DNA from 2 places in the Cellulomonas olei genome. Region 1 is predicted to be linked to the other one. Evidence: predicted binding sites of a transcription regulator. Region 1 holds the regulator's gene; the other holds the start of a gene.
The links. The regulator LexA, encoded in region 1, represses DNA repair genes until DNA is damaged. The targets are predictions, from matches to a motif close to TCGAACANNTGTTCGA.
Positions count from the first base shown of each region.

Region 2: AAHH18_RS02380 (Rv2578c family radical SAM protein) is a predicted target of LexA. The motif match lies at 2,481-2,496, and genes of this name have one in related genera.

Region 1 is NZ_JBCLVN010000055.1:6,253-12,263, reverse strand. Features, by position in the region: gene AAHH18_RS15040 (LysM peptidoglycan-binding domain-containing protein) at 223-660, opposite strand; gene lexA (transcriptional repressor LexA) at 955-1,695, shown strand; gene AAHH18_RS15030 (aminotransferase class V-fold PLP-dependent enzyme) at 1,805-2,869, opposite strand; gene AAHH18_RS15025 (LysR family transcriptional regulator) at 2,951-3,910, shown strand; gene AAHH18_RS15020 (L-lactate dehydrogenase) at 3,930-4,901, opposite strand; gene AAHH18_RS15015 (ATP-dependent DNA helicase) at 5,084-6,011, opposite strand, start outside.
Region 2 is NZ_JBCLVN010000004.1:190,993-197,003, reverse strand. Features, by position in the region: gene aspS (aspartate--tRNA ligase) at 1-1,245, opposite strand, end outside; gene AAHH18_RS02380 (Rv2578c family radical SAM protein) at 1,405-2,472, opposite strand; gene AAHH18_RS02375 (TspO/MBR family protein) at 2,576-3,100, shown strand; gene hisS (histidine--tRNA ligase) at 3,157-4,527, opposite strand; gene AAHH18_RS02365 (MBL fold metallo-hydrolase) at 4,533-5,234, opposite strand; gene AAHH18_RS02360 (peptidylprolyl isomerase) at 5,386-6,011, shown strand, end outside.

The sequences.
Region 1 (6,011 bases):
CCCCCGTCCCGTCTCGTCCGGGCGACTCGCCTCGCGCGGACGGTTGCTGCACGCCTCGCGCCGGGCGGCGGGACGAACCCACGGTGCCGGCGACGACGCGTCCCTCGCGGCGAGCCCCCCAGCCAGCCGTTCGAGGTGGCACCACAGTAGAGGCAGGCGTCCCAATTACGCAAGCGTCCTGTGCCGTTATTCACGGCGGCCCGGATGCACCGGACCAGCAGGTCAGGAGCCCGCAGGCAGCAGCAGCACCTGACCCGCCATCAGCGAGGCGTCCGGCAGTCCGTTGAGCTCCTGGAGCCACAGCACGACGTCGCGCACGTCCTCGCCCGGGGCCGCCACGTCGGCGGCGATCTGCCAGAGCGTCTCGCCGGCCACCACGGCGTGGGTCGTGACCTCGGTCGCCTGCTGCGGACCGTCCGCCACCGCGCGGCCACCGACGACCCCTCCGAGCACCACGAGCAGGGCCAGGACGAGCAGGACCGCACGACCCCGGCGCGTCAGGTGCAGCGTCGCCTCGGGGGCGGCGGACGGACGCGCGGCGGTGCGCTCCCGGCCGGCGGACCGCGCCGTCACCGGGCCCACCGCGGCAGGACGAGGACGGGCCGGCCGCTCGGCCACGGGACGCGTCCCGAGTCGCGGCTGCACTGCGATGGCGCTCATCTCCACCACTTCCCTCCTGGGCCGCCTCGCGACCCGCCGAACACCTGTTCGTTCGAACGTCTGTACGAACTGAACCACACCCGGAGCGCGATGTCGAGACACGATCGAACAGGTGTTTGATCCACCCGTCCGCGCGCCCTACGCTCGGGGACGTCGGGAACAGCGCACCACGAGGGTCTGACACGACCGCCGGGCGGACGCCGCCGGGTGGGTCCGCAGCCCCGTGACCTGCGCGGTCGCCCGGCTCGGCGGACGGGTGCGGCAGGCACCGGCGCCACGGAGACGGGAGCGGAGATGGCCATCGAGGGATCCGGCGCGACGGCGGGCGCGGCAGACGGGCCTGCCGTGGTCGAGCTCGACGCCGAGGGCGACGGGCTGACCCCGAGGCAGCGCCTGGTGCTGGAGACCGTGCGGGCCTCTGTCGAGTCCCGCGGCTACCCGCCGAGCATGCGCGAGATCGGCGACGCCGTCGGCCTCACGAGCCCGTCGAGCGTCAAGCACCAGCTGACCGCGCTCGAGCGCAAGGGCTACCTGCGACGCGACCCCAACCGGCCGCGCGCCATCGAGGTCGTCCAGCCGGACGACTCGCGCGGCGTCGCCCCCCTGCCGGGCGTCGCGGGCCTCGGCGACGAGGACAGCGCCCCCCGCGACGGCGCGCCCGAGGCGGCCTACGTGCCGGTGGTCGGCCGGATCGCCGCCGGCGGGCCCATCCTCGCCGAGCAGCTGGTCGAGGACGTCTTCCCGCTCCCCCGCCAGCTCGTCGGCGCCGGCGACCTGTTCCTGCTCAAGGTCGTCGGCGACTCGATGGTCGACGCCGCGATCTGCGACGGCGACTGGGTCGTCGTCCGCCGCCAGCCCGTGGCCGAGAACGGCGAGATCGTCGCCGCGATGCTCGACGGCGAGGCGACCGTCAAGACGCTCAAGCGCACCGACGGCCACGTCTGGCTGATGCCGCAGAACCCCGCGTACTCGCCGATCGACGGCGACCACGCCCAGGTGCTCGGCCGCGTCGTCTCGGTGCTGCGCGCGCTGTAGCGGCGCCCGCCGCGACGCCGCCCGGACCTCGGCGGCGGCGGCGCCCGCCCGGACCACCGGGCCGGGGACGCCCGCGGACGTCGACCGCCCCTCGGGCGACCCGCCGCGCTCAGGCCGCAGCGTCCCCGCCCGACGGCGTCAGCGCCGCGAGGGCGCGCGCGACGTCCTCCTCGTCGTTCCAGACGTGGAAGGCGAGCCGGACGCGCCCGGCGCGCCCGGCCACGCGGCACCCGACCGCGCCCAGGGCGGCCAGGCGGCTGCCGTCCGGGTCCGCGAGGCTGACGACGGCGGACCCGCCGGGCTCCAGGCCCAGCCCCGCGCGGAGGGCGTCCGCGAGGCCGACCCCGTGCGCCCGCACGGCGGCGGGGTCGGTCGTGGCGAACGCGTCGAGCGACTCCGCGGCACCGAGCCAGGCCTGCCAGGCCGGGGAGACGTCGTACCGGCGCGCGTCGGACGCCAGGTGCATCGCGGGCCCGTAGCAGGAGGCCCACGGGTCCTCGCCGGCGTACCAGCCCGCCTGCGCGGGTCGCAGCCCGTCCTGCGCCTCCTCGCGCACGGTGAGGAACCCGGTGCCGCGCGGGGCGCAGAGCCACTTGTACGCGGCCGTGACGGACACGTCGTACCGGCCCGCGTCCACGGGGAGCCACCCGGCCGCCTGCGTCAGGTCGCACAGCGTGCGGGCACCGGCCGAGCGCGCCGCCGCGACCACGGCCTCGTCGTCGAGCACCTCCCCCGTGGCCGACTGGACCAGTGCGTAGGCCACGAGGTCCACGCCGGGCACGACCGCCTCGGCCAGCCGCGCGGCCGGCACGTGCTCGACCCGGATCCGGTCGCCCTGCGCGAGGAACGGGAACACCACGGACGTGAAGTCGCCGTCCACGCAGACGACCCGCGCGCCGTCCGGGAGGGAGCCCGCGACGAGCGAGGTCATCGCCGAGACCTGCGACCCGATCGCGACGCGTGCCACGGGCAGGCCCACGAGGTGCGCGAACGACGCGCGCGCGGCGCGGACGGCCGCCTCGTAGCCCGGCACGTCGAGCCGGCCGCCGCCCCAGCGGTCCAGGTCGTCCCGGAGCGCCTGCACCGTCCGCCGCGGCGCGACGCCCGCGGTCGCGGCGTTCAGGTAGCCCGGCGCGGGGTCGAAGTCGGCGCGGAGCTCGTCGAGGGATCGCATGCCGGAGACTCTGCCCGGAGACGCTCATGCGGACAAGCGCCAGTTTCTCCCGTACCCATGCGTCTAACTTATGCTCCGAGGATGTCGCCCCGACCGCTCGACGCCGCCGCCCTCCGCCTCGTCCGCGCGGTGCACGACACCGGCAGCGTGACCGCCGCCGCGCGCGCCCTCGGGCTGACGCAGCCCGCCGCCAGCCAGCAGCTCCGGGCGGTGGAGCGGGCGGTCGGCACGCCGGTCGTCGTCCGCGCGGGGCGTGGCGTGCGCCTGACGGAGGCCGGCCTGGTGCTCGCCCGGAACGCCGCCGCCGTGCAGTCGGCGCTCGACGCCACGCTGGAGGAGGTCGCGGCCGTGGCGTCGCTGCGGGCCGGGCGGGTGCGCGTCGCCGCGTTCCCCTCGGGCGCCGCCACCCTGCTGCCCGCCGCGCTCGCCGCGCTCCGCGCCGAGCACCCCGGCCTGAGCACGACGTTCGCCGAGGCGGAGCCGCCCGAGGCGCTCGCCGAGCTCGCCGCCGGCAGGGTCGACGTCGCCCTGACGTTCCGCGCCGCGGACGCCGCGCCGCCGGACGACGGGGAGGGCCGCGGCCTGCTCCGGGTGCCGCTGCTGGACGACGACGTCCTCGTGGTGCTGCCCGCCGCCGACGGCCGCCGGTCCGGGGAGCCGGTGGCGCTCGGCACGCTCGCGGACCGCCCGTGGATCGCGGGCTGCCCGCAGTGCCGCGCGCAGCTCGTGGGCGCGTGCGCGCGCGCCGGGTTCGCGCCCCGGGTGGACTTCGCCACCGACGACTACCTGGCCGTGCTCGGGCTGGTCCGCGCGGGGCTCGGGGTGGCGACCCTGCCCGGGCTCGCGCTCGCCGCCCTGCCGCACCCCGGCGTCACGGTCCACCCGGCGCACCCCGGGACGTCGCGCGTCGTCGAGGCCGTCGCGGCACCCGGGACGGCGCGGGTCCCGGCGGTGGCCGCCGCGCTCGCCGCCCTGCGCACCGCGGCCTCGGGCGTCGAGCACCCCCACGTCCGGCCGCGTGGCGCGACCGGGCGCGTCTGAGACCCGGCGCCGCGGTCGCTCAGAGCCCGAAGCGCCGCGCCACCGCCCGCAGCGACTCGGCCGAGCGCTTGAGCCCCGCGAGCTCGTCCGTCGACATCGGCACCTGGAGCCGCTCGCCCACGCCGGAGCGCCCCACCACCGACGGCACCGAGAGGCACACGTCCGAGATGCCGTGGTAGCCGTCCAGCAGCGACGACACGGGCAGGATCCGCCGCTCGTCCTTGACGATCGCCTCGATGATCCGGGACCCGGCCAGCGCCACCGCGTAGTTGGTCGCGCCCTTGCCGGCGATGATCCGGTACGCGGAGTCGACCACCTCGCGGGCGATCGAGTCGCGCACCTCGCGCGTCAGCGGCACGTGGCCGTCCATCGCGTTCCAGTCGAGCAGCGGGACACCACCGATCGTGGCGGACGACCACAGCGGCAGCTCGGTGTCGCCGTGCTCGCCCGCGATGTACGCGTGCACGTTCTGCACGGCGACGCCTGTGTACTGCGCGATGAGGTACCGCAGCCGGGAGGAGTCCAGGACGGTCCCGGAGCCGAAGAGCTGGGTCGGCGGCAGGCCGGACACCCGCAGCGCCGCGTACGTCACGATGTCGACCGGGTTGGTCACCATCACGTACACCGCGTTCGGCGCCACCTCGACGAGCGACGGCAGGATCTTCTTGACCAGCGAGATCGTGGCCTCGGCCAGGTCGATGCGGGTCTGGCCCGGCTTCTGCTTCGCCCCGGCGGTGACCATGACGACGTCCGCGTCCGCGCACGCGGCGATGTCGTCGGACCCGACCACCTCGGCCATCGGCATGAACTGGATGCCGTGGCCCAGGTCGAGCGCCTCCGCCTCCACCTTGGCCTTGTTGATGTCGTACAGCACCACGCTGCGGGCCGCGCCGCGCATCAGCGCCGCGTACGCCATGGTCGACCCGACGGCGCCCGCGCCCACGACGGCGAGCTTGGTGGTGCGGCGCGGTCCGGCGGCGGTCCCCGGCAGTCCGAGCTCGTCGCCCTCGACGTCGTTCGTCTGATCGCTCACGGCGGTCCTCCCGGTGGTGCTGGTGCTGCGTCGGCGCCGGTCGGCGCGCTGCTGCGCACGAGGCTAGCCGCCCCCGGGCCGGCTGTGCGTCCGCTCGGCTGCGACGCACGTCACGGGCCCGCGCGGGCCCGGACGCGCGATCAGGGCTGCGCGAGCCGGCGCAGCGCCCCGAGCGCGACCTCGCGGTCCGTGGTGCGCCAGAACGCCGGCAGCGACCGCGCCAGGAACTCCCCGTACCGCGCCGTGGCGAGACGCGGGTCGAGGACGGCGACGACGCCCCGGTCGTCCACGGACCGGATGAGGCGCCCGGCCCCCTGCGCGAGCAGCAGCGCCGCGTGGGTGGCCGCGACGGACATGAACCCGTTGCCCCCGGCCGCGGCGACGGCCTCGGAGCGGGCCGACCGCACGGGGTCGTCCGGGCGCGGGAACGGGATGCGGTCGATGATCACGAGCTGGTTCGCCCGGCCCGGGACGTCGACGCCCTGCCAGAGCGACAGGGTGCCGAACAGGCACGTGGCCTCGTCCTCCGTGAACCGCCGCACCAGCGTCGGGAGCTGGTCCTCGCCCTGCACGAGCACCGGGACGTCCAGCCGCTCGCGCATCGCCTCGCCGACGGCCACCGCGGCGCGACGCGACGAGAACAGCCCGAGGGTCCGGCCGCCGGCGGCCGTGACGAGCGCCTCGATCTCGTCGAGCTGCGCGTCGGTCGCCGGCTCGCGCCCGGGCGGCGGCAGACGGCGCGCGATGTAGAGGATGCCCTGGCGCGGGTAGTCGAACGGGCTGCCGACGTCCACGCCGTGCCAGGGCAGGGTCGCGGTCGCGGACGACCCGGTCCCCTCGGCGCCCGCCCGCCCGCGAGCGGACGCCTCCCCCGCGGACGCCGCACCCCCCGCGTCCGTCCCCTCGCTCCCGCCCGGCGCCCCGAGCACCGCCGCGGGCGTCGCCACGGAGGCCGTCGCGGCGGCCGCCTCGCCCGCCCCCTCGAGGCCGATCGCCCGCGCCATCGGCCGGAACTCCCCGCCGAGGCTGAGCGTGGCCGAGGTCAGCACGGACGCCCTCCCGGCCAGC
Region 2 (6,011 bases), on a different contig from region 1:
CCACTGCGACTCGTCGACCAGCCCGCCGCGGCGGCCGATCTCGAGGCGTGCCGCACCGAGCAGCGCGCGGGCCTCCGAGGGGCGGCCGGCGGCGAAGAACACCGCGTCGCCCGGCTGCGCCCCGACGGCCTCGACGAGCCCGGCGCGCTCCGCCTCGGAGATGTTCTTGGCGACCGGCCCGGCGAGCGTGCCGTCCTCGGCCACCGTGACGTACGCCAGGCCCTTCGCCCCGCGCTGCTTCGCCCACTCCTGCCAGGCGTCGAACCCGCGGCGCGGCGTCGACGCACCGCCGGGCTGGACGACGGCGCCGACGTACGGGGCCTGGAACACCCGGAACGGGGTGTCGGCGAAGAACCCGGTCAGCTCCACCAGCTCGAGCCCGAACCGCAGGTCCGGCTTGTCGGTGCCGTACCGCGCCATCGCCTCCGCGTAGGTCATGCGGGCGATCGGCGTCGGGATCCGGTAGCCGATGAGGTCCCACAGCGCGACGAGGATCTGCTCGCCGAGCGCGATCACGTCCTCCTGGTCGACGAACGACATCTCGACGTCGAGCTGCGTGAACTCCGGCTGCCGGTCGGCGCGGAAGTCCTCGTCGCGGTAGCAGCGCGCGAGCTGGTAGTACCGCTCCAGCCCGCCGACCATGAGGAGCTGCTTGAACAGCTGCGGCGACTGCGGGAGGGCGTACCAGGAGCCCGGCGCCAGGCGGGCGGGCACGACGAAGTCGCGGGCGCCCTCCGGCGTCGACCGCGTCAGCGTGGGGGTCTCGACCTCGACGAAGTCGTGGGCGTCCAGGACGCGGCGGGCGGCCTGGTTGGCCTTCGCGCGCAGCCGCATCGCCCGGGCCGGCTCCGGCCGGCGCAGGTCGAGGTAGCGGTAGCGCAGGCGCGCCTCCTCGCCCACCGGCTCGTCGAGGGACGACGACACCTGGAACGGCAGCGGCGCGGACTCGTTGAGGACGACGACCTGCGCGGCGACGACCTCGACCTCACCGGTGGCCAGGTGGGCGTTTTCGTTGCCCTCCGGGCGGCGGCCGACCTCTCCGGTGACCTGCAGGACGTACTCCGAGCGCAGCCCGTGCGCGACGGCCTCGTCGCGGATGACGACCTGGGCGATGCCCGACGCGTCGCGCAGGTCCACGAACGCGACCCCACCGTGATCACGGCGGCGGTCCACCCACCCGGTCAGGGTGACGGTGGTGCCGATGTGCTCGGCCCGCAGCGAGCCGGCGGTGTGGGTGCGCAGCACGACAAGTCCTCTCAGGTGGTGGGTCGCTGCACGCAGCAGCCCGGCGAGTCTACTGCCGGAGGCGCACGCCCCCCGGACGCCCGCCGTCCACCGCCGGTGCCGACACCACCCGCCCCGGCGCACCCGGCCGCGCCCGGCCCACCCGGGCCACGGCCGGGCTCAGAAGAGCGCGGGCTGCACCGCGCCCGTCGCACCGCCGGGTGCCATCGCCGCCATCACCGCCTCGGGGCTCTCGGCCGGCCGCGCGCGCCAGGGCGACGGCTCCCCCGCCGCCTCCCCGGGGCCGGGCAGCCCGTGCCGGCGCCGCAGCGGGCGCACCCGGTCGCGCAGCCAGCGGCGGTACTCGTCCGGCACGTACGCGCCGCGGCCGTACAGCCGCTGGTAGCGGGGCACCAGCTCGGGCCGGTGCTCGCGCAGCCACCCGAGCACCAGGGGCCGCACGGGCCCGCGCAGGTGCAACGGGATGACGGTCACCCAGGAGGTGCCGGCCTCGGCCAGGTCGCCCAGCAGGGCGTCGAGGTGCTCGGTCGAGTCGGTCAGCCACGGCAGCACGGGGGCGACCAGCACGCCGCACTCCAGCCCGGCGTCCCGCACCGCGCGGACGAGCGCCAGCCGGGCCCGGGGCGTGGGGGTGCCCGGCTCGAGCGCCTGCTGCAGGCCCTCGTCCCCCACCGCCAGGGACACGGCCACGCTCACGCCGACCTCCGCCTGCGCGGAGGCGAGCAGCGGGAGGTCACGACGCAGCAGCGTCCCCTTGGTCAGCAGCGACAGCGGCGTCCCCGAGCGCGCCAGCGCCTCGATGATGCCCGGCATGAGGGCGTAGCGGCCCTCGGCCCGCTGGTAGGGGTCGGTGTTCGTGCCGAGCGCCACGTGCTCGTTCCGCCACGACGGCCGCCGCAGCTCCGCGGTCAGCACGTCGACCACGTTGGTCTTCACCACGATCTGGGTCTCGAAGTCCGCCCCGGCGTCCAGCCCGAGGTACTCGTGCGTGGGACGCGCGAAGCAGTAGGTGCAGGCGTGCAGGCAGCCCCGCATGGGGTTGACGGTCCACCGGAAGGGCATCGCGGACGACTCCGGCACCTTGTTGAGCGCCGACTTCGCGTGCACCTCGTGGAACGTCACGCCCGCGAACTCGGGCGTGCGCACCGACCGCTGGTGACCCGCCAGCGCGAGCCCGGGCAGCGTCCCGTCCGCCTCCGTCGTGATCTTCTGCCCGTCCCACCGCACCCCACGATTCGAACACGTGTTCGACTCGCTGGCAAGCCCCGCGCCACGTCGTGAGCGGGGCCGTCCGGTTGCCCTGGCGACCGCGCGCACGGACCGTGGAGGCATGACCTCGACGCACCCCGACATCCCCGCCACCACCGGCCGGGACGAGGCGCCCGCCTCCCGCGGCTGGCCCGTGCTCGTCGCGCTGCTGGCGGTGAACGCCGCCGTCGCGTGGGGCGGCGGCCTCGCGTCGACCTCCGCGGTGGACGGCTGGTACGCCGCGGCCGACAAGCCGGCGTGGACCCCGCCGGACTGGGTCTTCGGGCCGGTCTGGACGGTCCTGTACGTGCTCATGGCCGTCGCGGCGTGGCTGCTCTGGCGCCGCCACGGCGCGCACGCCGCCCGCACCGCCCTCGTGCTGTACGGCGTGCAGCTCGCGCTCAACGCCGCGTGGACGCCGGTGTTCTTCGGGGCGCAGCACCTCGGCGCGGGGCTCGCGATCATCCTGGCGCTGGAGGTCGCGCTGGTGGCGACCGTCGTCGCGTTCCACCGGCTCTCCCCGGCCGTGGCGTGGCTGCTCGGCCCGTACCTGGCGTGGGTGCTCTACGCGACGACGCTCAACGCGGGCGTGCTCGCGCTCGCCTGAGCACCGGGGCCCGGGGCGGCCCGGACCGCGTGACCCGGGCCGTGACCGCGCCGGCCTCAGCCCTCCGCGGGGACGACGCGCGGGTGCAGGTCGTCAGCAGGGGGCGCCCAGACCGCCGGGTCGGCGTCGACCTGCTCCCCGGACCGGATGTCCTTGACCTGGTCCGCGGCGCCGTCCTCGGTCGCGGGGAACCACACGAACGGGATCCCGCGCCGGTCGGCGTGCCGGATCTGCTTGCCGAACTTCGCGGCCGTCGGCGCGACCTCCACCGGGATCCCCCGGGCCCGCAGCGCCGTCGCGACCGCGTCGGACGCCGACCGCGTCTCCTCGGACGTCACCGCGACGAGCACGGCCGCCGGGACGCCGCGCGTGGCGCGCACGAGCCCCCCGGTCAGCAGGCGGGACACGAGCCGGGACACGCCGATCGACAGGCCGACGCCCGGGTAGGTCTGCTTGCCGTCGGACGCGAGCGTGTCGTACCGGCCGCCGGAGCAGATCGACCCGAGCTGCTCGTGCCCCACTAGCACCGTCTCGTAGACGGACCCGGTGTAGTAGTCCAGGCCGCGGGCGATCTTGAGGTCGGCCACGACGACGCCGGGCGCGCGGACCGCGGCGGCCTCGACGAGCTGACGCAGCTCGGCCAGGCCCTGCTCCATGAGCTCGGACTCCACGCCGTGCCGTGCCGCGAGCTCCCGCACCCGGTCGACCACCCCGGCGTCGCCGCCGGAGATGCCCGCGAGCTCGAGGCACGCGCGGGCCTGGTCCGCGGTCGCGCCCGCCTCGGCGACGAGCAGCCCGGCGACGGCGTCGGGCCCGACCTTGTCGAGCTTGTCGATGCTGCGCAGCACCGCGTCGACGTCCGTCAGGCCGAGCCCGCGGTAGAAGCCCTCGGCGACGCGGCGGTTGTTGACGAGGATGCGCACCGGCGGCACGCCGATCTCGCGCAGCGCGCCGAGCGCCTCCGCCATGACGAGCGGCAGGTCGACCTCGTAGTGGTAGGGCAGCTCCCCCGCGCCGACGACGTCGATGTCCGCCTGCACGAACTCGCGGAACCGGCCGTCCTGCGGGCGCTCCCCGCGCCAGACCTTCTGGATCTGGTAGCGCTGGAACGGGAACGCGAGGTGCCCGGCGTTCTCCAGCACGTAGCGGGCGAACGGCACGGTCAGGTCGAAGTGCAGGCCGAGCTGCCCGCCGCGGTCGGCGTCCGCCGCGTCGGGCTCCTCCTGGAGCCGGCGCAGCACGTAGACCTCCTTGGAGGTCTCCCCCTTCCGCAGCAGCTGGTCGAGGGGCTCGACCGCCCGCGTCTCGATCCCGGCGAACCCGTGCAGCTCGAACGTGCGCCGCAGGGTGTCGAGGACGTGCTGCTCGACGACGCGACCGTCGGGGAGCCACTCGGGGAAGCCGGACAGGGGGGTGGGGCGTGCCATGCGCGTCATCCTGCCAGGTACGGGTTGTGCGCCAGCTCGACGTCCACGCGGCTCGCGGGGCCGTGGCCGGGCAGCACGTGCGTGCGCGGCGGCAGCGCGGCGACCACCTCCCGCAGCGTCAGGGCCATCGCCGCCGCGTCTCCGCCCGGCAGGTCCGTGCGCCCGACCGTGCCGGCGAACAGCACGTCCCCCGTGAACGCGACCCGCTCCCCGGCGGCCTCCAGCAGGTACAGCGTGGACCCCTCGGTGTGGCCCGGGGCGTGCCGCGCCACCAGGCGCACCCCACCGAGGACCAGCTCCTCGTCCGTCGTGCGCGCACCGTCACCGTCGCCGAACGGCTCGGTCCCGGGACGGGCCCACGCGGTGTCCGCCCCCGCGGCGGAGAGCGCCGCGAGCAGGCCGTCGGCGACGCCGGCCGCCCCCTCGCCCAGCGTGCCCACCGGGTCGTCGAGCCGGTACGCGTCCCGCGCGTGCAGGCGCAGCGGGACGCCCGCCGCGGCCGCGACGCGACCCGCGTCCCACACGTGGTCGGCGTGCCCGTGCGTCGCCAGCACCCCCGCGACGCGCAGGCCGTGCTCGGCCACCGTGCGGGACACGGCACCCGCCACGCCACCGCCCGGGTCGACCACGACGCAGCTCCCGTCGTCCGCCGCGACGACGTAGCAGGTGGCCGCGAACACCGGGGCCGTCAGGGGGAAGATCCGCACGGGGTCACGCTAGCGCCGCCGCACCGCCCCGCCACGGGCCGGTGGGCGCACTCGGCCGCAGCCGCGGCTGCCTAGACTGTCGGGCGGGCGCGGGCGTCCTGCGTCCGCGCGCGGGGCGCTGCCCCGGCCGACCGACCGACGAGGAGTGTGCGTGCCGTCCAGCAAGCGCGAGCGCGAGTACGAGCGGCGCCGCTACGAGAAGTGGCAGCAGCGCCAGGCGACGAAGCGTGCCCACCGGCGCCGTCAGCAGGTCGTCGCGGGCGGCGTGGTCGGGGTCCTGGTGCTCGGCCTCGGCGTCGGCGCCGCCCTGGCGCTGACCGGCGGCGACGACGCCCCCGCGCAGGCCGCCGGCACGCCCACCGCGGAGACGACCACCCCGGCCGCGCGCACGGGCAACGGCGGCGTGCTCCCCGACGCCTCGGCCGCGGAGGACCGCGCCTGGACGGGCACGATCAGCACCGACCAGGGCGACATCGGCATCGAGCTGGACGGGCAGGCCGCGCCGCAGGCCGTCGCGAACTTCGTGACCCTCGCGCAGGAGGGCTACTTCGACGGCACCGGCTGCCACCGCCTCACCACGAGCGGCATCTACGTGCTGCAGTGCGGCGACCCGACCGGCACCGGGACGGGCAGCCCGGGCTACGCGTTCGGGCCGATCGAGAACGCCCCGGACGACGACGTCTACCCCGCCGGCACCATCGCGATGGCCCGGCAGTCCGGCGACGGGGAGTCGCAGGGCAGCCAGTTCTTCCTGGTCTACGAGGACTCGACGATCCC